3 regions of the Burkholderia sp. AW33-5 genome follow, and region 1 is predicted to be linked to each of the others. Evidence: predicted binding sites of a transcription regulator. Region 1 holds the regulator's gene; each other region holds the start of a gene.
What was found. The regulator HrcA, encoded in region 1, represses chaperone genes, less so after heat shock. The targets are predictions, from matches to a motif close to TTAGCACTCNNNNNNNNNGAGTGCTAA.
Positions count from the first base shown of each region.

Region 2: rpoH (RNA polymerase sigma factor RpoH) is a predicted target of HrcA. The motif match lies at 5,366-5,392, and genes of this name have one in related genera.
Region 3: groES (co-chaperone GroES) is a predicted target of HrcA. The motif match lies at 2,268-2,294, and genes of this name have one in related genera.

Region 1 is NZ_JBSAXA010000007.1:89,054-96,658, reverse strand. Features, by position in the region: gene dnaK (molecular chaperone DnaK) at 1-372, opposite strand, end outside; gene ACV22V_RS14475 (thioredoxin family protein) at 520-960, opposite strand; gene grpE (nucleotide exchange factor GrpE) at 971-1,516, opposite strand; gene ACV22V_RS14465 (hypothetical protein) at 1,868-2,029, shown strand; gene ACV22V_RS14460 (RNA-binding S4 domain-containing protein) at 2,001-2,408, opposite strand; gene hemH (ferrochelatase) at 2,414-3,478, opposite strand; gene hrcA (heat-inducible transcriptional repressor HrcA) at 3,617-4,639, opposite strand; gene ACV22V_RS14445 (NAD kinase) at 4,770-5,672, shown strand; gene recN (DNA repair protein RecN) at 5,692-7,341, shown strand; gene glnE (bifunctional [glutamate--ammonia ligase]-adenylyl-L-tyrosine phosphorylase/[glutamate--ammonia-ligase] adenylyltransferase) at 7,470-7,605, opposite strand, start outside.
Region 2 is NZ_JBSAXA010000006.1:171,919-179,523, forward strand. Features, by position in the region: gene ACV22V_RS13650 (family 20 glycosylhydrolase) at 1-285, opposite strand, end outside; gene cydX (cytochrome bd-I oxidase subunit CydX) at 846-968, opposite strand; gene cydB (cytochrome d ubiquinol oxidase subunit II) at 1,023-2,159, opposite strand; gene ACV22V_RS13665 (cytochrome ubiquinol oxidase subunit I) at 2,191-3,771, opposite strand; gene cydP (cytochrome oxidase putative small subunit CydP) at 3,761-4,039, opposite strand; gene rpoH (RNA polymerase sigma factor RpoH) at 4,368-5,303, opposite strand; gene ACV22V_RS13680 (acyloxyacyl hydrolase) at 5,665-6,234, shown strand; gene ACV22V_RS13685 (nuclear transport factor 2 family protein) at 6,280-6,663, shown strand; gene leuA (2-isopropylmalate synthase) at 6,807-7,605, opposite strand, start outside.
Region 3 is NZ_JBSAXA010000007.1:220,242-227,846, reverse strand. Features, by position in the region: gene ACV22V_RS15035 (hydroxymethylpyrimidine/phosphomethylpyrimidine kinase) at 1-36, shown strand, start outside; gene groL (chaperonin GroEL) at 214-1,854, opposite strand; gene groES (co-chaperone GroES) at 1,901-2,194, opposite strand; gene ACV22V_RS15020 (SRPBCC family protein) at 2,569-3,078, opposite strand; gene ACV22V_RS15015 (LolA family protein) at 3,120-3,752, opposite strand; gene ACV22V_RS15010 (quinol oxidase) at 3,749-4,165, opposite strand; gene ACV22V_RS15005 (anti-sigma factor family protein) at 4,194-4,982, opposite strand; gene ACV22V_RS15000 (sigma-70 family RNA polymerase sigma factor) at 4,982-5,497, opposite strand; gene ACV22V_RS14995 (COG4315 family predicted lipoprotein) at 5,544-5,903, opposite strand; gene ACV22V_RS14990 (beta strand repeat-containing protein) at 6,181-7,605, opposite strand, start outside.

The sequences.
Region 1 (7,605 bases):
CTTCATCTTGCGCAGCACTTCCGCCGAAACCTGCGGCGGCGCCAGCTTCTCGCCGTGCGCTTCGACCCATGCGTCGCCGTTGTCGGCCTTGATGATCGCGTACGGCATCAGGCCGATGTCCTTCTGGACTTCCTTCTCTTCGAAACGGCGGCCGATCAGGCGCTTCACCGCGAACAGCGTGTTCTTCGGGTTGGTCACGGACTGACGCTTGGCCGGTGCGCCGACGAGCACTTCGTTGTCGTCCATGTAGGCGATGATCGACGGCGTCGTGCGCGTGCCTTCCGAGTTCTCGATGACCTTGACCTGGTTGCCTTCCATGATGGCGACGCACGAGTTCGTGGTGCCGAGGTCAATACCGATGATCTTTCCCATTTTTCCTAATCTCCAGAAATGCCTGTTTGCTGCGCGAAACCCCGCGTTTTTGGGCAGTTTCGCGCGCCAGAATTCAACTCTGTTCCCGAAATGCGTCCGGCCGATCCGTTTTCAAGACCCGCCGAGCGATGCGGATATTAAATTTTTTCAATCGACGCCGGTAGCTGGATCGTGCGGACCATCGTCGCGGTCCGACGGCGCGCCGGCCGCCGCTGCGATCTTCGCGCGCGCCGCCGACACCGCCGCCTGGAACTGCGCGAGGCCATGCCAGCCGGTCGCGCGGCCGAGCCGCTTGCCGCGGTGGAAAAAGACCCACGTCGGCACGCCGTGCAGGCCGAAGCGGCGCCCCAGCTCATGATGTTCGTACACGTTGCAATGGAACCACTTCAGGTCCAGCGCGCGGATCGCGTCCGGCTGGGCGAGCATCGCCTTCTTCGCGATCTCGCAGTTGAAGCAGTCGACGCCCCAGAAGAACATCACCGCGAGCGCATCGCCGGCGCCGGCGATCCCGGCGTCGAACGTGTCGGCCGCCAGCGCCTGCATGTCGAACGCTTCGAACGCGGCCGGATCGACGCCGGCGGGAACCATCGCGGCAGCCTTACTTCGGCTGGGCGACCGTGACGAGCGCCGGGCGCAGCACGCGGTCCGCGATCGTGTAGCCCTTTTGGAGGACGGTCACGACGGTATTCGGCTCCTGATCGGCCGGCACCATCGAAATCGCCTGGTGCTGGTGCGGATCGAACTTCTCGCCGACCGGGTTGATCGCGACGACGCGGCCCTTCTCGAGCGCGCTCGTCAACTGGCGCAGCGTCAGCTCGACGCCTTCGCGCACCTTCGTGATGTCGCCGGACGTGTCGCTGACGGCGGCCTCGAGGCTGTCCAGCACGGGCAGCAGGTGCTCCGCGAAGCCTTCGATCGCAAACTTGTGCGCCTTCGAGACATCTTCCTGCGCACGGCGGCGGACGTTCTCGGTCTCGGCCTTCGCCCGGAGGAAGCTCTCCTGCAGCTCGGCGACCTTGGCTTGAGCCTCCGCGAGCGCCGCGTCGGCTGCTTCGGCGGCGGGAGCAGCGCCTTGCGCCGCCTGCTTCTCGCTGCCGATGTCTTCGGCCGATTGGGTAGACGGGTTCTCTTGCGTGTTTTCCATGTCGCTGAAAGTCGATTAGAGGTTGAAGCCAAATCGGCAACCGCCGGACCGTATGCCGGCGGCACCGCACATTGTTGGTGCAAATAAGGGCGAAAACTGCGATTTCAAGAGGGTTATTCGCCGGCATTCGCCAATACCGCGAAACAACCGCGCTGCGCGTCGCCCGATTGCGCGCATTTGTCGCCAGATTGGACGAAACGGCCTGTAACAACGCTTACCAGGCAAGTACTAGCCCGGCACAGGGGGCTGCACTACACTCCACTCAAGCGTCGAGAAAGCGCGTTTACCCTAGCTTACCGCCGCCTGACATCCACCTGGCGCTGCATTCACCGTCCCATCGAGGCGAGTACCGTGAAACTGACCTTTGCCATATCGGTGGTCGCGCTGGTACTGATTGCCGGCACCACCACCATCTGCCTGTCCGGAGCCGTGACCGACCGCACGACCGAATACGGAAGCGCGCGGGCGACGTTCGACCAGATGTTCAGCTCCCACCAGAAAATCTGTCGATGATGCGCCGGTCGCGCTTGGTCGGCCGGCCGTGCAGTTCCGCCGCCGGCTCGCGATACGTGCGGCGCCGCTCCAGTTCGGCGAGCCGCGCGACGCGCCCCGCTTCCGTTTCCTCGTAAAGCGTCTGCGCGATGCTCGCGGGCCCGCGCACGTCGCAAATGCCCAGCACGGCAATGTGCCAGACGACACCGTCGATCGCAATCTCGACCTCGTCGCCGACGCGCACGTCCTTCGCCGGCTTGACCGCCGCGCCGCCGATCTTCACGTGGCCCTTGTCGACCGCGTCGGACGCGAGCGAGCGCGTCTTGAAGAAGCGCGCTGCCCATAGCCATTTGTCGATGCGCAGCTTCGCACCGGGTTCCGTCGAAATCTTGTAGTTCATCGCGCTCAACTCACCGTTTCGGGCTGCGCGGCCTTCACCGGCCAGCCCTGCAGATTCTCGGCGACGATCTCGCCCACCGCGCCGATCCACGCGGGCGCGCCGTTCAGGCACGGAATCCGGTGGAAGGCCTGACCGCCGCCCGCGATGAATTCGTCGCGTACCTCCATCCCGATCTCCTCGATCGTCTCCAGACAATCGGCCGTAAAACCGGGACAGAACACGTCCGCTCGCCGCACGCCGGCCTCACCGAGTTCGCGCAGCGTCGGCGCCGTGTACGGCTGCAGCCACTCGGCCTTGCCGAAGCGTGACTGGAACGTCACGCGGCACTCGAGCGTCGACAGCCCGAGCGCGGCCATCAGCAGCGCGCCCGTCTGCTGGCACTGTTCATGATAGGGGTCGCCCAGGTCGAGCGTGCGTTTCGGCACCCCGTGAAAGCTCAGCACGAGCTTGTCGCCGGCCGCGAAGTCGGGCCGGCCGTGCTGCGCCCAGTACTGGCGCACCTGCTCGGCGAGCGCATGGATGTAGGCGGGATGGTCGGCATATTGCCGCACCGTGCGCACTTCCGGCTGGTTGCGCATCCGCGCGAGCGCGGCGAATGCGGCATCGAACGCGGTCGCGGTGGTGGACGCCGAATATTGCGGATACATCGGCATCAGCAGCACGCGCTCGACGCCCGCGCGCTTGAACTGCGCGAGTGCCTGCGCAATGCCCGGGCTGCCGTAGCGCATCGCATAGTCGACCGTCACCTGGTAGTCGTTCGATGCGAGCAGGTGGCGCACGCCTTCGGTCTGGCGCTCGGTATACACGCGCAGCGGCGAGCCCTCGGGCATCCAGACGGCCGCATATTTCTTCGCGGACGCGCGGCCGCGCAGCGGCAGGATCAGCGTGCGCAGCAGCACCTGCCAGACGACCTGCGGGATTTCGACGACGCGGGGATCCGACAGGAATTCGGCCAGATAGCGCCGCACCGCGCGCGGCGTCGGAGCGTCGGGCGTGCCGAGATTGATCAGCAGCACGCCGATGCGATGGGCGGCCGCAACGCTCGAAGGCGGTTCAAGATCGAAACGCATGGGCAGGAACGTGCTCGGGGCACGCAGTCGGACGGCCCTCAATTATAGCGGGCCGCCTCGCTCGGGTCGGCTGGCCGTTCGGCCGACTGGCGGCGCACGCGGCGTCGCGGCACGATGGCGGAACGGTATCGGTTCGGGTTATTGCTGGCTCAGCGTGAGCGACAGCAGCCGCGCGGTGATGTCGACGATCGGGATCACGCGGTTGTACGCCATGCGGGTCGGGCCGATCACGCCGAGCGTGCCGACGATCTGGCCGTTCACCTCGTAGGGTGCGGTCACGACGCTCATTTCCTCGATCGGCACCAGCGTCGATTCGCCGCCGATGAAGATCTGCACGCCCTGGGCGTGGCTCGACACGTCGAGCAATTGCAGGAGGCCCGTCTTTTGGTCAAACACGTCGAACAGCTTGCGCAGCCGCGCCATGTCGGACGACAGATCCGCCACTTCGAGCAGGTTGCGCTCGCCGGAAATGAGCACGGTGTCCTCGGTGTCGGGCACCTCGGTGCTGGCCGTCACGGCCGCATGCATCAGCGTGGTCATGTCGCCGCGCAGCTGGTCGATCTCGTCACGCAGGCGGCGGCGCACCTCGTCGAACGACAGCCCGGCGAAATGCGCATTGATGTAGTTGGACGCCTCGGTGAGCTGCGACGGCGAATAGTCGCGCGGCGTCGCGAGCATCCGGTTCTGCACGTCGCCCTCGGGCGTGACGATGATCAGCAGGATGCGCTTGTCCGACAGCCGCATGAACTCGATCTGCTTGAACACGTGGCTGCGGCGCGGCGTCAGCACGACACCCGCGAACTGCGAAAGGTTGGACAGCACGCTCGCCGCGGCGGCCACCACCCGCTGCTGCGGTTCGCCGGCCTGCAGCGTGTTCTGCACCTGGCGCGCGACGGCCTCGGCATCGATCGGCGCCTCGACCGTCAGCATCGTGTCGACGAACAGGCGATAGCCGCGCGGCGTCGGCACGCGGCCGGCCGACGTGTGTGGGCTCGACACGAGGCCGAGCTCCTCCAGGTCGGACATCACGTTGCGGATCGTTGCCGGGCTCAGCTCGAGCCCCGAGTAACGGGACAACGTGCGCGAGCCGACCGGCTGACCGTCGGCGATATACCGTTCGATCAGGGTTTTCAGGAGGGTTCGTGCGCGAGGATCTAGCATGGTGGAAAATTTTAGCGCAACCGCGCGAGCACGGCGAGTGGCCGCGGCCACTGTCGCGCGGGCTGACCGATCCGGCCCCGTCTTCACACAGCCGGTTCTTTTCGTCAACGAGCTATGGTGTAATGCCGGCATGAAAACCGGTAATCAGTTCAATACTGTCGCGCTCGTGGGCCGGAGCAACACGCCCGGCATCGCCGAGCCGCTCGCCACGCTGGCTGGCTGTATCGCGAAGCTCGGCTTCGAGGTCGTGTTCGAAGCCGAAACCGCGCGCGAGATCGGCATCTCCGGCTATCCGGCGCTCACTCCGGCGGAAATCGGCGCGCGCGCGGACGTGGCGGTCGTGCTCGGCGGCGACGGCACGATGCTCGGCATCGGCCGCCAGCTCGCGCCGTACAAGACACCGCTGATCGGGATCAACCACGGGCGGCTCGGCTTCATCACGGACATCGCGGCGGCCGACATGCAGGCGCGCGTCCCGGTGATCCTGTCGGGCAAGTTCGAGCGCGAGGAGCGCTCGCTGCTCGAGGCCCGGATCGTGCGCGACGGCGAACCGATCTACCACGCACTCGCGTTCAACGACGTCGTCGTGAACCGCAGCGGCTTTTCCGGGATGGTCGAATTGCGTGCGTCGGTCGACGGCCGGTACATGTACAACCAGCGTTCGGACGGCCTGATCGTCGCCACGCCGACTGGCTCGACCGCGTACGCGCTGTCGTCGGCCGGGCCGATCCTGCACCCGCAACTCCAGGGCATCGTGCTCGTGCCGATCGCGCCGCATGCGCTGTCGAACCGGCCGATCGTGCTGCCCGACGATTCGAAGATCGCGATCCAGATCGTCGGCGGCCGCGACGTCAACGTGAACTTCGACATGCAGTCGTTTACCGCACTGGAGCTGAACGACACGATCGAGGTGCGCCGCTCGAAGCACACGGTGCCGTTCCTGCACCCGGTCGGCTACAGCTATTACGCGACGCTGCGCAAGAAGCTGCACTGGAACGAACACGCATCGAACGAAGACGACAAGGCGTCCTGACGCACCCGAGCCCGACACCATGCTTCGCCACCTCTCGATTCGCGACTTCGTCATCGTCGCCGCGCTCGATCTCGAATTCGACAGCGGCTTCACCGTCTTTTCCGGCGAAACCGGCGCCGGCAAATCGATCCTGATCGATGCCCTCGCCCTCGCGCTCGGCGAACGCGCCGACGCGAGCGTCGTGCGCGCCGGCTGCGGCCGCGCCGACATCACCGCCGAATTCACGCCGCACGACCGCGTCGCGCGCTGGCTCGACGAACACGCGTTCGACGCCGAGGACACCGTGATGCTGCGCCGCGTGATCGACGCGAACGGCCGCTCGCGCGCATTCATCAACGGCACCAGCGCGACGCTCGCGCAGTTGCGCGAGCTCGGCGAGATGCTGGTCGACATCCACGGCCAGCACGCGCACCAGTTGCTGATGCGCCCCGATGCGCAGCGCGAGCTGTTCGATACGCACGCGGGGCTCGTCGCCGATGCCGCGAACGTCGCACGCGCGTGGCGCGTCTGGCGCGACGCGACGCAGGCGATCGACGCCGCGAAGGCGCACGAGCGCGAACTGCAGCTCGAACGCGAGAAGCTCGCATGGCAGCTCGCCGAGCTCGACAAGCTCGCACCGCAACCGGGCGAATGGGACGAAGTCGGCAGCGAGCACAAGCGCCTGTCGCATTCGGCGAACCTGATCGCCGGCGTGCAGGGTGCGCTCAACGCGCTGTCCGAGGCCGACGACGCGATGCTCCCGCAGCTCGGCGCGATCGTGTCGAAACTGCGCAGCCTGGCCGACTACGACTCGGGGCTCGGCGACGCGCTCGCATCGCTCGAACCGGCCGAGATCCAGCTGCAGGAAGCCGTCTATTCGCTGTCGCACTACGCGCAGCGCCTCGATCTCGACCCGGCCCGGCTCGCGCAGGTCGAGACGCGCCTCGACGCGCTGCACTCGACCGCCCGCAAGTTCCGGCTGCCGCCCGACACGCTGCACGAGGAACATGCGGCACGCCGCGCGCAGCTCGCCGCGCTAGACGCAGCCGCCGATCTCGGCGCGCTCGAAGCCGCGCAGGCCAAGGCATGGGAAGCCTATCTCACCGACGCGAAACACCTGTCGAAGGCGCGCGCGCAGGCCGCGAAGGCGCTCGGCACGGCCGTCACGGCGGGCATGCAGGAACTGTCGATGGCAGGCGGCAGCTTCGAAGTCGCGCTCGTGCCGCTCGCCGACGGCGGCCCGCACGGGCTCGAGCAGGTCGAATTCCGGGTCGCCGGACACCCCGGCGTGCCGCTGCGGCCGCTCGCGAAAGTCGCGTCGGGCGGCGAACTCGCACGGATCAGCCTTGCGCTCGCTGTGATCGCGAGCGCCGCCAGCCCGACGCCGACGCTGATTTTCGACGAAGTCGACACGGGCATCGGCGGCGGCGTCGCCGAGGTGGTCGGCCGCCTGCTGCATCAGCTCGGGCGTGACCGCCAGGTACTGTGCGTGACGCACCTGCCGCAGGTCGCCGCGCGCGGCGACCATCACTTCCAGGTCGCGAAGGGTGCCGACGACCGCGGCGGCACCGTCTCGTCGGTCGTCCCGCTCGACAAGGCGAGCCGGGTCGAGGAAGTCGCCCGCATGCTCGGTGGGCTCGAGATCACCGCGACGACGCGCAAGCACGCGAAGGAAATGCTGGCGGCCTGACGCGGGCACCCGGGTCGCGAATGAAACAAGACCGGTGCATGCGCCGGTCTTGTTTCATCGGCAGCAGCGGCCGCCCGATCGCGCCCGCCCTGCCCCGATAATCCGAACGCTCGATTCGAACGCCCGACTCAAACACCCGTTTCGACCGCGCCGAACACCCGCTCCCACAACGCCGTCACGGCCGCCCGTTCGTCGGCCACCAGCGCCGGATCGACCCGCGCCTTTTCCATCCCGTCGAGCCGCAGCTTGTGCTGCAGCTTCCGG
Region 2 (7,605 bases), on a different contig from region 1:
GTGGCCGCGGTTCTGCAGGATCAGGCGGCCGGTCGCGCAGGCTGCGCCGTCGGCGCCGAGATCGGCGCACGGCACGCCGGCCGCGGCCGCGTGGTTGTTGTCGACGGCGACGCGCAGCGCGAGGCCGTTCGACAGAAGCGTCGCGAGACTGGCCGCTTGCGCGGCCGGTTGTGCGATGCCGGCAGCCGCGACGGCGGCGGTCGGCGTCGGCTGCGCGCCGATCGCGACGGGCGGCAGCGCCGCGATCAACAGGGCGGCAACGAAGGATGGCAAGGTGTGCTTCATTCGAACTCCTGAGAAAAAAGTGGGCGTGGCGGCGTCGTTGGGGGCGACGTCGCCGCGATCGGGTCTTTCAATGGAGCTGCGGGAGATACCCGCGCACGGGGCGATGCAGCCGCACCGCGCGCATTCGGCACGCGGGGGCGTGCGTTACGGAACGGGAGGCGGGCACGCGTGCCGATCGGATCGGCGGGGCGGCGGATGCGTGCTCATCGGCGGCGCACGGCAATCGCCGCGGCAACGATGCGACCGCGGCGGAGTGGGTTCGACCGGCCGCGCACGATCGCAACGGCGGCCGCTGCCGCATACGCATGGCAACTCGGCGCGCGGGCGCGCGCCAGACACGGGATTCGCATGTCTCCCCCACCAGATGGATTCGGCCTGTCGGCGACCGTGTCCAAAGATCTTATGAAACCTTTGATTGGTATTCAAGTGGTATCAATCTGGCGCTAAATTGGCATCGGGGATTCGCGGGGCCGCCGATGGTGCGGACGAAAAAAAACCTCGCATGACGCGAGGTTCGTTCCGGACGGGAGGGGCGGTGCGAGCCGCCTTCCCGCGTGCGATCAGCCGCGGCGTGCGCGCACCGGCGCTTCCTGCGGCTTCTGCCGTGCTTCGAGCCACATCGCGTTGACGATGCCGAACGACAGCGCGACGCCGATACCGAGAATCCAGCTGAAATACCACATGATCCGACTCCTTGCGAAACGGTGGGCAGGGGCGCGTGCGCGCCCCGGCCGGGTTCAATACATCGAGTGCTTGTTCTCTTCGAGCGACTGATGCGTGACCTTGCCGCGCATCACGCGGTACACCCAGCTCGTGTAGAGCAGGACGATCGGCAGGAACACGATCACCGCGAACAGCATCACCTGCAGCGTCATGTGGCTCGACGTCGAGTCCCACACGGTCAGGCTGCTGCGCGGGTCGAGCGACGACGGCATGATGAACGGGAACATCGAGAAGCCTGCGGTCAGGATGACGCCGGTGATCATCAGGCCGGTGCAGAAGAACGCCGTCTTTTCCTGCTTCGAGCCGGCGAGCAGCAGCGCGAGCAGGCCGCCCGCGATCCCGACGACGGGTGCCGCGATCATCCACGGATACTCGCCGTAATTCGCGAGCCACAGGCCCGAGCCGGCGGCGACGTCCTTGAGCAGCGGGTTCGCGACCGTGTCGGTCGGCGCGGCGTGCGTGATGTGGAAGCCGCCGATGGTCGACGCGATCAGCACGCCGGCCAGCACGAACAGCACGACCGCGAGGAGCGCCGACACGCGCAGCGCGATCGACGCGCGGCGTGCGATCACGCCGTCGGTCTTCATCTTGATGAACGCGGCGCCGTGCGCGACGAGCATCGTGAGGCTGACGAGCCCGCAGAGCAGTGCGAACGGGTTCAGCAACGCCCAGAAGCCGCCGTAGTAGGTCACGCGCAGGTCGCTGTCGAACTTGAACGGCACGCCCTGCAGCAGGTTGCCGAACGCGACGCCGAACACCAGCGCCGGCACGAAGCCGCCGACGAACAGGCCCCAGTCCCAGCCGGCGCGCCAGCGCGGGTCGGGCCGCTTGCTGCGATAGTCGAAGCCGACCGGCCGGAAGAACAGCGCGAACAGCACGAGCAGCATCGCGAAGTAGAAGCCGGAGAACGACGCGGCATAGACGAGCGGCCAGGCGGCGAACATCGCGCCGCCGGCCGTGATCAGCCACACCTGGTTGCCTTCCCACGTCGCGCCGACCGTGTTGACGATGATGCGGCGTTCCTCGTCGGTCTTGCCGAGGAACGGCAGCAGCGCGGTCGCGCCCATGTCGAAGCCGTCGGTGACGGCGAAGCCGATCAGCAGCACGCCGACGAGCAGCCACCAGATCAGCTTGAGAGTTGCATAGTCCATAGCGATTCCTTGTTCGGTTTCAGGTGCGCGCTCAGGCCGACGCGTGCTCGCCGGCGGCCGCCAGCTCGTGGTGATAGCGGCCGGTATGCAGCGAGGACGGGCCGAGACGCGCGTACTTGAACATCAGCTTGATCTCGATGACGAACAGTGCCGTGTAGAACGCGATGAAACCGGCGAGGCTCAGGTACAGGTCCGTCGACGTCAGGCTGGACGCGGACAGATGCGTCGGCAGGATGCCCGCGATCGTCCACGGCTGGCGGCCGAGCTCGGCGACGACCCAGCCGAATTCCGCGGCGAGCCACGGCAGCGGGATCGCCCACACTGCATAGCGCAGGAACCAGCGGCGGTTGTCCTGCAGCAACTGCCGGCGCGCGCAGAACCAGAACGCGGCGACGAAGGTCGCGAGGAACAGGAAGCCGAGGAACACCATGATCCGGAACGAGAAGAACACGGGCGCGACCGGCGGGATCGTCTTCTTCGCGGCGGCCTTGATCTGCTCCGGCGTCGCATCGACCACGTTCGGCGTGAACTGCTTGAGCATCAGCCCGTAGCCGAGATACTGCTTGTGCTGATCGAACAGCGCGCGGGTCGCGTCGCTCTTGTCGCCTTCCTTGATCTTCTGCAATGCGCCGTACGCGACCATCCCGCTCTGGATGTGTTCCTCGCTGTGCTTCGCGAGCTCGCGCAGGCCGATCACCGGTTCGTCGATCGAGCGTGTCGCGATCAGGCCGAGCGCGTACGGGATCTTGATCGCGTAGTCGGTGCGCTCTTCCTTCTGGTTCGGGATGCCGATCAGCGTGAACGATGCGGGTGCCGGCTGGGTTTCCCATTCCGATTCGATCGCGGCGAGCTTCATCTTCTGCACTTCGCCGGTCGTGTAGCCCGATTCGTCGCCGAGCACGATCACGCAGAGCGTCGACGCGAGACCGAAGCCTGCCGCGACCGCGAACGAGCGCAGCGCGAAGTCGGTGTCGCGCTTCTTCAGCAGGTACCACGACGAGATGCCGAGCACGAACATCGCGGCCGTCACGTAGCCGGCCGACACGGTGTGCACGAACTTCACCTGGGCGACCGGGTTGAACAGCACGTCGAACAGGTTCGTCAGCTCCATGCGCATCGTCTGGTAGTTGAACTCGGCGCCGACCGGATTGTTCATCCAGCCGTTCGCGACGAGGATCCAGAGCGCGGACAGGTTCGAACCCAGCGCGACGAGGAACGTGACCAGCAGGTGCTTGACCTTCGACAGGCGGTTCCAGCCGAAGAAGAACAGGCCGACGAACGTCGATTCGAGGAAGAACGCCATCAGGCCTTCGACCGCGAGCGGCACGCCGAAGATGTCGCCGACGTAGTGCGAGTAGTACGACCAGTTCGTGCCGAACTGGAATTCGAGCGTGATGCCGGTCGTCACGCCCATCGCGAAGTTGATCCCGAACAACTTGCCCCAGAACTGGGTCATGTCCTTGTAGACCTGTTTGCCGGTCATCACGTAGACGGCTTCCATGATGACGAGCAGCCAGGACAGGCCGAGCGTCAGCGGCACGAACAGGAAGTGGTAGAGCGCCGTGATGCCGAACTGCAGACGCGACAGATCGACGACTTCGCTACTTATCATGGTGGTCTCCCTCGGTAGATGCAGGCGCCGGCACCGAGAGCAGCTTCTCGGCGACGACGGCAGGCGGCAGCGACATGTGCTTGGCCTGCGGATGATTGAAGAATGCGTATTTGAGCGACATCAGGAGGATCAGCTTGACGATCACCACCAGCGTGATGTCGCGCATGAGGGTCGGCCCGCGCGCCCACGCGGCGATGCGTGCGCGCCAGCCGAGCGTGCCGGCGGCCTGCGGGGGAGGCGGCGCAGGCTCTTTATTGATCGAGATCAAGGCGATTATCCTGAATCGATTTACGTGGGTTTTGGGGCGACTCTACGTCGGATTTATGACGGCAGTTAAGCTGTTTTAATCCTTTTAAGCCGACATGCCAATTTTAAAATGCCGGCTTTCCGATGCCGAGTGTTGCGCTGCGGCAGACCGTCGCGAAGCACGTGTCGAAACTTGATGCAGATCAAGGTTATGCGGAAGGGGGCGGAATTCGCCCGATACCCGATCAATAAGGTCGATTAATACGGGGTGATCGAGGCCAAAACATAGACGAAAAAAAACCGCTGCCGGGTGGGCAGCGGTTTTGGGTAAGGCGCTCTAAATCGCGGAGTTACGCGTATTCGGCGAGTGCCGTGCGCATCTTCTTCATGGCGCTCGCTTCGATCTGGCGGATGCGTTCCGCCGATACGCCGAACTCGGCCGCGAGATCGTGCAGCGTCGAGCCGCCCGAGCCGTCGTCGTCGACGTTCAGCCAGCGCGCCTCGATGATCCGGCGGCTGCGTGCGTCGAGTGCCTCGAGCGCCTGCGCGATGCCGTCCGTCTGCAGCATGTCGCGCTGACGCGCGGCGAGCACGGCGGTCGGCTCGTTGTGCGAATCGGCCAGATAGGCGATCGGTGCGTACGACTCCTCGCCGTCTTCCACTTGGCCCTCGAGCGCGATGTCGCCGCCCGACAGACGCGTCTCCATCTCGGTCACGTCTTCGCGCTTGACGTTGAGCTCCTGCGCGAGGCCGTCGATTTCCTCGGGCGTCATCGCCTGCATGCTCTTCTTGTGGCTGCGCAGGTTGAAGAACAGCTTGCGCTGCGCCTTCGTCGTCGCGACCTTCACCATCCGCCAGTTGCGCAGGATGTACTCATGGATCTCGGCCTTGATCCAGTGGATCGCATACGACACCAGGCGCACGTTTTGCGCCGGGTCGAAACGTTTCACGGCCTTCATCAGGCCGATGTTGCCTTCCTGGATCAGGTCGCCGTGCGGCAGGCCGTAGCCGAGGTAGTTGCGCGCGATCGACACGACGAGCCGCAGGTGCGACAGCACGAGGCGGCGTGCCGAGTCGAGGTTGTTGTCTTCGCGGAATTCGGTCGCGTACTGGCGTTCCTCTTCGGCGGTCAGGAGCGGGATCCGGTTGACGGCCTGGATGTACGCGTCGATGTTGCCGAGCTGGCCCGACAACATCGATTGAGTCGCGAGCGCCAGCGAGCCTGCCGATTCGGCCTTGGCCGGCGTCGGGCTCAGGGTGTTCGGAAGGGTCAGGGCGTGGCTCACTAAAAAACTCCTTTGGAATCAGGGACAAACCCCTGGTCTCGGATGAGATTCCGGGGCCCATCTTAGCACTCCCGTAATCCGAGTGCTAATTCCTTAGAGGGGGTGCGGGCATCCAAGTTCCCGGTTCTCTATCGAACTTGTCGAGTCGATAGTCTAATTTGCGACCGGAGTGGCCGGTGGAAGTTCCGTAAGTTGTTGTTTCTGATAGTAATCAGTAGACGGTTTCGATTTTTGTAGTTTTGGAAGCAAACAATTTCGCTTCGTGATGCCGATTCGAAAAGTCCTTTACCATACCATTCAGTTCGCTCGGGCCCGGCCGCTGCGGCAAGGCTCCATTCAACCCACGAAGTTGGAGTGTCTGATGAACAATAAGAAGAATTGCCGGCCCCGTAGTCGGCTTGCGCTGCATGCGCTGCTGGCGGCGTCGCTGCTGGGCGGATCGGGTGCCGCGTTCGCGGATCGATGGGGAATCCAGGCGGGCGGCGGGTTTTCCGATCGCCACGGGATCGACAAGGCCGATCTCGGCGTCGTGTGGGATCCGGGCTGGAACTGGTGGGAAATCGGCGGCTGGCACTTCGCGTTCGTGATGGAAGGCCACGCCGGCTACTGGCACACGGGCGGCAATGTTCATGGCAGCATCGGCGAATTCGGTGCGACGCCGATGTTCCGCTTCATCAAGAGCGCGGGGCAGGTGCGGCCGTTCATCGAGGCCGGCGCCGGCATCCGCTTCCTGACGTCCCCGACGATCTCCAACAAACTGTCGCTGGCGACGTCGTTCCAGTTCGTGGACGTCGTCGGCGTCGGCGCGCAGTTCGGAGAACGGCAACAGTATCAGCTCGGCTACCGTTTTCAACATGTGTCTAACGCGGGTATCAAAGAGCCGAATCCTGGTATAAATTTCCACCAGTTCTACGTGCAGTACAACTTCTGATCCGCACGCCCGCGCACGGCGGGCGCGTTGCCGAGGAGTCAGGCGATGGCGAAGGTGGTCGATGCGATTCGCGCGCTCGAGCGCGATCGGTTCCGGGCGATGGTCGACGGGGACGGCGAGGCGCTCGAGGCGCAATTGTCGGACAAGGTGTTCTTCGTGCACACCAACGGCAAACGCGAAACCAAGCAGCAGTTCATCGACGCCATCGTCGCCGGCCGCCGCCGCTATCGTCAGATCGAAATCCAGTCGCAGGACCTGCTGCCCGTCGGCGACGCAACCTGCGTCGTCACCGGGCGCGCACTGATCGAGATGGAAACGAACAACGGCGGGCTGGTGTTTCCGATCGCCTATACCGCCGTCCATACCCATGAGCAGGGGCAGTGGCGCCTGCTGGCGTGGCAGGCGACGCGGTGCGCGACCGAGACATGAGCGCGCGTGGCGCTCCTTTTCGTGTCCCGACCGAGGCGGCCTTCTGGGCCGCTTTTCATTGCCCGTGCGGCGCGGATCGCGCGGCGCACGGGCGGTCACGCACCGCTCGCTGACGTTCGAACCCTGAAACGAAAATCTGCCGATCAGGCTGCCGCACGGCGGTCGGCGCACTGCCAGGCCGAGCGGTTGATCGCGCTGACGACCGCGTCGAGCGCGGCGCTTGCCGCATCGGCGTGCACGCCGACGCCATGCCGCAGCGGTGCATCGCCGACCCGGCAGCCGACCGATACCGCAATTCGTCCGTCCCTCGTGCGCGCGTGTTCGCACGAGGCGACGTCGATCGTCGCGCCGGCCGCCGTCGCGAAGGCCGCGGCCGTGCGTTGCACGACGTCTTCGGGTGTCGCGCCGGCCGGCGGCGCGCCCGCGATGTCGCGGTTCTGCCAGCGTGCGGCGTCGCCGTGGCGCGCGGCCGGGCCGTCGGTCTTGAAGAATTCGCGGGCGAACAGCGCGCAGATCGCGTCGCCGGTCACTTCCTCGCCGGACGTGTCGGCGAGCGTCTGCACCGCGTGGCTGAATTCGATCTGCACGCGCCGCGTCGGCGTGAAGCCCATCCCGCGTTCGAGCAGGAACGTCGCGCCGCCCTTGCCGGACTGACTGTTCACGCGAATGACCGCGTCATAGCTGCGACCGAGGTCGGCCGGGTCGATCGGCAGATACGGCACTTCCCACACCGCGTCGGGGCGCTGCTGCGCAAAGCCCTTGCGGATCGCATCCTGGTGCGAGCCCGAGAACGCGGTGAACACGAGGTCGCCCGCGTACGGATGACGCGGATGCACCGGAATCTGGTTGCAGCGCTCGACTACGCGGCGCACCGCGTCGATGTCGGAGAAATCGAGGCCCGGATCGATGCCCTGCGTATAGAGGTTCAGCGCGAGCGTGACG
Region 3 (7,605 bases), 130 kb from region 1:
AGCAGCAAAAGCTCGCCGCGAATCGCCCGGCATTGACGCCGCGCGGCGGCCCTGCGCCGCCGTTGCGCGGCCTGTGCTCGCTTCGGGGCGGCATGTCCGTCCCGCGTCCGTCCCTTTTCGCGCGCATAAAAAAAGACCCGCATCGCTGCGGGTCTTTTTCTTTGGCTGGAACGCGCATCGCTGCGCGCTCCGGACACCATCGACCGAAGTCGATTACATGTCCATGCCCATGCCGCCCATGCCGCCCGGCATGCCGCCCGGCATCGGTGCGTCTTCCTTCGGCAGTTCTGCGACAGCTGCGTCCGTCGTCAGCAGCAGGCCTGCAACCGAAGCTGCGTTCTGCAGTGCGGTGCGCGTGACCTTGGTCGGGTCGACGACGCCGGCTTCAACCATGTCGACGTACTCGCCCGTTGCTGCGTTGTAGCCGTAGTTGCCCGTGCCTGCAGCAACTGCCGCCACCACGACGCTGGCTTCTTCGCCACCGTTCGTGACGATCTGGCGCAGCGGCTCTTCCATTGCGCGCAGCACGATCTTGATGCCGGCGTTCTGGTCGGCGTTCGCGCCGGTCAGGCCTGCGATCGCGGTGCGAGCGCGGATCAGCGCAACGCCGCCGCCTGCCACGATGCCTTCTTCCACAGCTGCGCGCGTTGCGTGCAGTGCGTCTTCGACACGTGCCTTCTTTTCCTTCATTTCGACTTCGGTCGCAGCACCGACCTTGATCACTGCCACGCCGCCGGCCAGCTTGGCCACGCGCTCTTGCAGCTTTTCACGGTCGTAGTCCGACGTCGCTTCTTCGATTTGCGTGCGAACTTGCTTGACGCGCGCTTCGATGTTCACGGCTTCGCCTGCGCCGTCGATGATCGTCGTGTTTTCCTTGCCCACTTCGATGCGCTTCGCCTGGCCCAGTTCTGCCAGCGTTGCCTTCTCGAGCGTCAGGCCGGTTTCTTCCGCGACGACTTGACCGCCGGTCAGGATCGCGATGTCTTCCAGCATGGCCTTGCGGCGATCGCCGAAGCCCGGCGCCTTGACCGCAACGGTCTTCAGGATGCCGCGGATGTTGTTGACGACCAGCGTTGCGAGCGCTTCGCCTTCGACGTCTTCAGCGATGATCAGCAGCGGGCGGCCAGCCTTCGCGACTTGCTCGAGCACCGGCAGCAGATCACGGATGTTCGACACCTTCTTGTCGTGCAGCAGCACGAACGGGTTGTCGAGGACGGCGACTTGCTTGTCCGGGTTGTTGATGAAGTACGGCGACAGGTAGCCGCGGTCGAATTGCATGCCTTCGACGACGTCGAGTTCGTCGGCGAGCGACTTGCCGTCTTCGACGGTGATCACGCCTTCCTTGCCGACCTTGTCCATCGCTTCAGCGATGCGATCGCCGATCGACGTGTCGCTGTTCGCCGAGATCGAGCCGACCTGTGCGATTTCCTTATTCGTCGTGCACGGCTTGCTGATCTTCTTCAGCTCGTCGACAGCCGCTGCGACTGCCTTGTCGATGCCGCGCTTCAGGTCCATCGGGTTCATGCCCGATGCGACGTACTTCATGCCTTCGCGAACGATCGATTGCGCGAGGACGGTTGCCGTCGTCGTGCCGTCGCCTGCGTTGTCGCTGGTCTTGGAAGCCACTTCCTTGACCATTTGCGCGCCCATGTTCTGGAGCTTGTCCTTCAGCTCGATTTCCTTCGCGACCGACACACCGTCCTTGGTGACCGTCGGGCCGCCGAAGCTGCGCTCGAGCACGACGTTGCGGCCCTTCGGACCCAGCGTGACCTTGACTGCGTTGGCGAGAATGTTCACGCCTTCGACCATCTTCGAACGGGCGGAATCGCCGAATACGACGTCTTTAGCTGCCATCTTCTAACTCCTTGAATTCTTGAGAATATGTACCGTCAGTGGACGCTTACTTCGCGTTGACCACGGCCATGATGTCTTCTTCACGCATGACCAGCAGCTCCTGGCCGTCGACCTTGACGGTCTGGCCAGCGTACTTGCCGAACAGCACGCGATCGCCGACCTTCACGTCGAGCGCGATCGGCGCGCCCTTGTCGTCGCGCTTGCCCGGGCCGATGGCCAGGACTTCGCCTTGATCCGGCTTCTCAGCTGCTGCGTCGGGGATCACGATGCCCGAGGCGGTCTTGGTTTCCTGATCCAGGCGCTTGACGATCACGCGATCGTGCAAAGGACGAAGGTTCATATTCACTCCTCTCTTGACTGAGATTGAAGAACGCTTAGGGAATCTGCCCGGCGGGTCGCCCGGCAGAGAATTGTTAGCACTCTCGTGCAGCGAGTGCTAATTATATGGACGGGTTTTGACAAATTCAAGAAGGGGAGCCGGAGGTTTTTTCGTGCGGGGCGGAACGATGGAAAAACGGGGATTGATTGAAAAATTTCATTAAAAACAATCACATAAACATCGATTCCGCACACCGGGCGCGGACGAGATACGGGATATCCCGACCTCGCCCCAATTGCGACACGGGGCGAGCACCGAGTTCCCGCGGTCGTCCGGCATCGCATGAACAAGGCTGCGCGGACGTGCCAAGGGCACAAACCGCGGCCACGGGATCGTCACATGTCCGGACAGCCCGCGACCGGCTGAAACGTCCGGCCGTCGGTCTCGACCGTCGCGCCGAGCAGCCGCGCGAGGCCTTTCGCGCCTTCGCGCATCACGACGTCGTGATTCCACGCGAACAGCGGGCGCGCGATCGGCTCCAGCCAGTTCATCCAGCGCTCGCGCGTGCGGATGTGCCAGTCGTAGCGCACGACGGTGCGCGCGCCGTCGCCGGCGAACGACCAGCGGCCGTCGCCTTCGATCGCGCCGCTCGCGCGGCCTTCGAGCACATGCGGCCGTTCGACGCGCAGCACGCGCATGTCGAAGGTCAGCCGGTACGGCAACGCGCCTTTCCACGTGTATCGCTGCAGCGCGCCGACGCCGCCCGCGTCGCCGTGCTCGATCTCGACGGTCCGCACGGCGCTCTTCCACCAGTCCGGCCAGCGATCGACCTGGTAGATCGCGTCCCAGACAGCCGCGAGCGGCGCGTCCACGCGCCACGTCGTCGAAAACCGGTATTCCGCCATGCTGCCTCCGGCGCGAATCAGAATCGGGGTCAAAAACGCGATCAGGGCGAGAAAAAGCGGGCGGGAAACGCGACGTCGATCTCGACGTCGTCGAGCGTCACCGTTTCGAGCGGCGCGCCGTCGTCGTCCGCGAAGCTGACGACCTTCAGCGGAAAGCCGTCCTCGGTGTCCAGCCACAGACGATAGCGGTGCACGCCGTCGACCACATGCGCGGGCGCGCCCGTCACCGATACGCGCAGCGTGGAGCGGCCGCCGAGGTTTTCCTTGCCTTCCGTCACGGTCGCACCGCCCTGCTGCAGCGCATGCACGTTGTGCAGCAGCACGCCGACGTCCGAACGGTCGACGCGATGGCCGCTGCGGTCGCGCAGCAGCGGATTGGACGGCGACAGCGTCAGCGCCGGCAGCGCATGCTCGCCGAACGGACGCAGCCGCACCTTGCCGTTGCCCGGGTCGTACGCGAGCACCGCGCCGTGATGCGGCGACACGAAGTCCATCCGGACGAAACCGGGTTTCAGGTAGGCATAGTGGAATTCGGCATGCTCGCCGCTGCGCGCGGACGAGCGGATCGTCGCGCGGTACGAATGGACCTGGTCGAAATGCGTCTGCGCGATGGTCACGGGATCGGCTGTCATGCTCGCTCCTATCAGGCTCGCGGCCAGCAACGCGGCGATCACGGCGCCGCCTCGACGTCGAGCACGCCTTCCATTCCGCGCTCGCGATGGCTGCGCAGGAACAGCAGCCGATGCGTGCAATAGTAGGCGAAGCGGCCAGGCGCCGTCGGCGTGAAGCGCAACGTGCGCGGCGTCGTGCCCAGCTCGGTATGCACCGCGATGCCGGCCTGCGGCGCGTCGATCTTGAAACTGTGCGGCACGACGCCCGGCTCGGCCGAGACGGTGAGTTCGACCGGCACGTGCGCGCGGACGATCACGTGGCTCGGACGAAAGAAATAGCTGCCGCCGACGATCGCCACCCGCTGCACGCCGTCGGCGTCGACCGGCGCGCGCACCGGCGCATCGCCGTCCGCCCGCGCGAGCCCGGCGCCCACCATGAGCGCCACCGCAACCATCACCGCCTTCTTCGTGTTCATCGTCGGCTCCCTGCCGATGTCGCGCGCGTCAGCCCTTCCACGCGTCGGTCGGTCCGCCGAGCGCGCCGCATGCTTCGATCGCGAGCTCGCGCAGCCGCCGTTCGTCGGCGTGTCCGGAGAGCGCATAACCCATGCCGCGATCGGACCAGAAGTACGTATCGCGGCCGCCGGCGGACATCGCCCGGGGCGCGAAGCGCCGCGCATCGTAGGCCGCCATGTAGAGCGTCACGCGCTTGCCGTCCGCGCGCTGGTACATCAGTTGCGCGGCCGGCCCCGCGTCGCCCGGCAGCAGCCGGCCGCCCAGCAACGCATAGCCGTATTCGTCGAGCGACGGCGCACGCACGGGCCGCCCGAGACGCGCGGACAGCCACGCGGCAAGGCGCGCCGGATCGCGTGCGTCGACCTCGACCGGATGCTCGCGATCGGCCGCGTACACGGCATACGCGACGTCCGCGCGCGCGGCGAAGGCCGGCTCGGCGCCGAAGGTCGTCCAGCCCGCGTGCAGCGCGACGCCGATCACCAGCCCGGCCGCCAGCCCCGCGAATGCATACGCGACGCCGCGCCAACGCGGCACGCGCCGCTGCACGAACAGCGCGGGTGCGGCGGCCGGCAGCGGGAACAGCGCTTGCAGCGCATCGCGCTGCGCGCCGTAATGCGCGAACCGGTCGGCTTCGCGCGGATCGGACGCCAGCCGTTCGAGTACCTCGCGACGCTCCTGCCCGGACAGCTCGCCGTCGAGCAGCGCCGACAGCAGTTGCGCCGACGCGTCGGCTCCGCCGTCCCGATCGTTCGAAGGTTTGCGCGGATCGTCGTCCATCATGTCTTCCCGATCACCCGTAACGCGGCCGCGCCGCGCGCCGGCGGCTCGCCGGACAGCAGCGCACGCATCTGTTCACGCGCCCGCGACAGCCGCGACATCACCGTCCCCACCGGCACGCCGAGCACCTGCGCCGCGTCGCGGTAACTCAATTCCTCGAGCGCGACCAGCAGCAGCACCTCGCGCTGCTCGACGGGCAGCCGGTACAGCGCGCGCTGCACGTCGCGCAACAGCAGGCCGCCGATCTCGTCGGTCGGCGCGGCCATCGTCTGCCATGGCGCGGTCGCATCGTCGACGGCGATCTCGTGCCGCGCGCGCAACTGGTCGATGAAGCGGTGGCGCAGCAGCGTCAGCAGCCACGCACGCAGGTTGCCGCCGTCGCGCGGCGGCCGGTTCAACGCGCGCTCGAGCGTGTCCTGCACGAGATCGTCCGCCCAGGCCCGGTCGCCCGTCAGCGCGCGCGCATATCGCGTGAGATGCGGCAACCACACCAGCAGGTCCGATTCGTAACTCATCCGGATGCCTCGCGCGTCGCCGCGCCGTCAGTCCGTCGGTCGGTGTTCAGGGACGCGCGACGTGCCACATGCCGCCGATTCCGTCGCCGCCCGCGTCGCCGGCCTTGCGGTCCATCTTCCAGCGATACAGCGGACGGCCGTGGTAAGCCCATTGCTTCTTGCCATCGTCGCGCGTGACGAGGCTCAGTGCACCCGACGCCTTGTCGTATCCGTCGGCGAGCGCCGGCGGCCAGTTGGCCGCACAGGTGCCGGTGCAGGTGCTCTTGCCCGGCGCGTCGTGATCGAACACGTACAGCGTCATGTGATCTTCGTCGACCAGTTTCCCGTCACCGGCCTGCGGCGGCTCGGCGGCCGCGGGCCGCGCGATCGCGGCCGTCAGCGCGATGGCGAACAGCATCGTCTTCATTCCCGTTCTCCTTGGCATGGCATCGCGGCACGATGCCGCCGGACGGGAAGTCGACTTCGTGATGACCATTATCCCGCTGTCCGGCCGCGCCGAGACTCGGTATGTAAACGGACGAATCCGGCCAGTTATTCCATGCCGCCCCACGAAGCGGCGCCATTCCTCGCACGAAACACCTCGGGATCCCAAAGAAAAACGCGGCATGACATTGCTGTCATGCCGCGTCGTACGACCCGTTGCACGCGGCAGGCGATGGACCACCGCCGCGCGTTCCGGCCGGTTATTTCGGCAATGCGCCAGTCACCGCCTGCAGCAGCGTCGACACCGGTGCGAGCGGGTTGTTCGCGGAGCCGTTGCCGGAGTGCGGCGTGACCGACAGGCCCGGCGTGGAACCCAGTGCCGTACCCAGCGTCGTGCCGACGGCGTTGACGACCGTTGCCGTCGCGTTGCCGGTCGTCGACACCAGCGAACCGGTCGCGCCCGCCGTGCTGCCGGCCGCGCTCGCGCCGGAGCCGAGCAGGCTGCCGCCCGCCGCAGCCGTCGAACCGGCGGCGCCCGACAGCGCGCCGGCCGCCTGCCCGAGGGCTGCCGGGCCGTTCGCGAGGGCGCCCGTCACCGAACCGAGCGCACCGGTCAGTGCGCCGGCCGGGTTGCTGCCGCCGGTCAGACCGCCGACGAGGTTCGTGATCGGCGCGATCGGGCTGCCGCCTGCGCCCGACAGCGTGCCGACGACCTGGTTCACGACGCCCTGCACCGGCGCCAGCGGATTCGTGCCACCGAGGTTGCCGAGTGCGCCCGTCACCGAACTGACTGCGTTGCTCAGTGCGGCTGCCGGGTTGCCGCTGCCGAGCGTGCCGACCACCTGGTTCACGACGCCTTGAACCGGGGCCAGCGGGTTCGTGCCGCCGAGGTTGCCGAGTGCGCCCGTTACCGAACTGACTGCGTTGCTCAGTGCGGCTGCCGGGCTGCCGCTGCCGAGCGTGCCGACCACCTGGTTCACGACGCCTTGCACCGGGGCCAGCGGGTTCGTGCCGCCGAGATTGCCGAGCGCACTCGTGACCGAACCGAGCGCACCGGTCAGCGCGCCGGCCGCATTGCCACCCGTCGGCAGTGCGTTCTGGAGGCCGCTGACGAGGTTCGTGATTGGTGCGATCGGGCTGCCGCCGCCGGCGCCCGACAACGTGCCGACGACCTGGTTCACGACGCCCTGCACCGGCGCCAACGGATTCGTGCCGCCGAGGTTGCCGAGTGCGCCCGTCATCGAGTTCACGGCGTCCGTCAGTGCACCGGCCGGGTTGCCGTTGCCAAGCGTGCCGGCGAGTTGCGTGACGGCGCCTTGCACCGGTGCCAGCGGGCTCGACGCGCCACCGATGTTGCCGAGCGTCCCCGTGATCGTATTGACCGCATTGCTCAGCGCACCGGCAGGATTGCCGCTGCCCACCGTGCCCGTGACCTGGTCGACGACGTTCTGGATCGGTGTCAGCGGGTTCGTGCCGCCGACGTTGCCGAGTGCGCCAGTGACCGTGCCGAGAGCACCGGTCAACGCACCTGCCGGGTTGTTGCCGCCGAGCGCGCCCGTCACTTGATTCACCACGCCCTGCACCGGCGCCAGCGGATTCGCGCCGCCGCCAACGTTACCCAGTGCACCCGTCACCGTGCCCAACGCACCGGTCAACGCACCTGCCGGGTTGCCGCCACCGAGCGC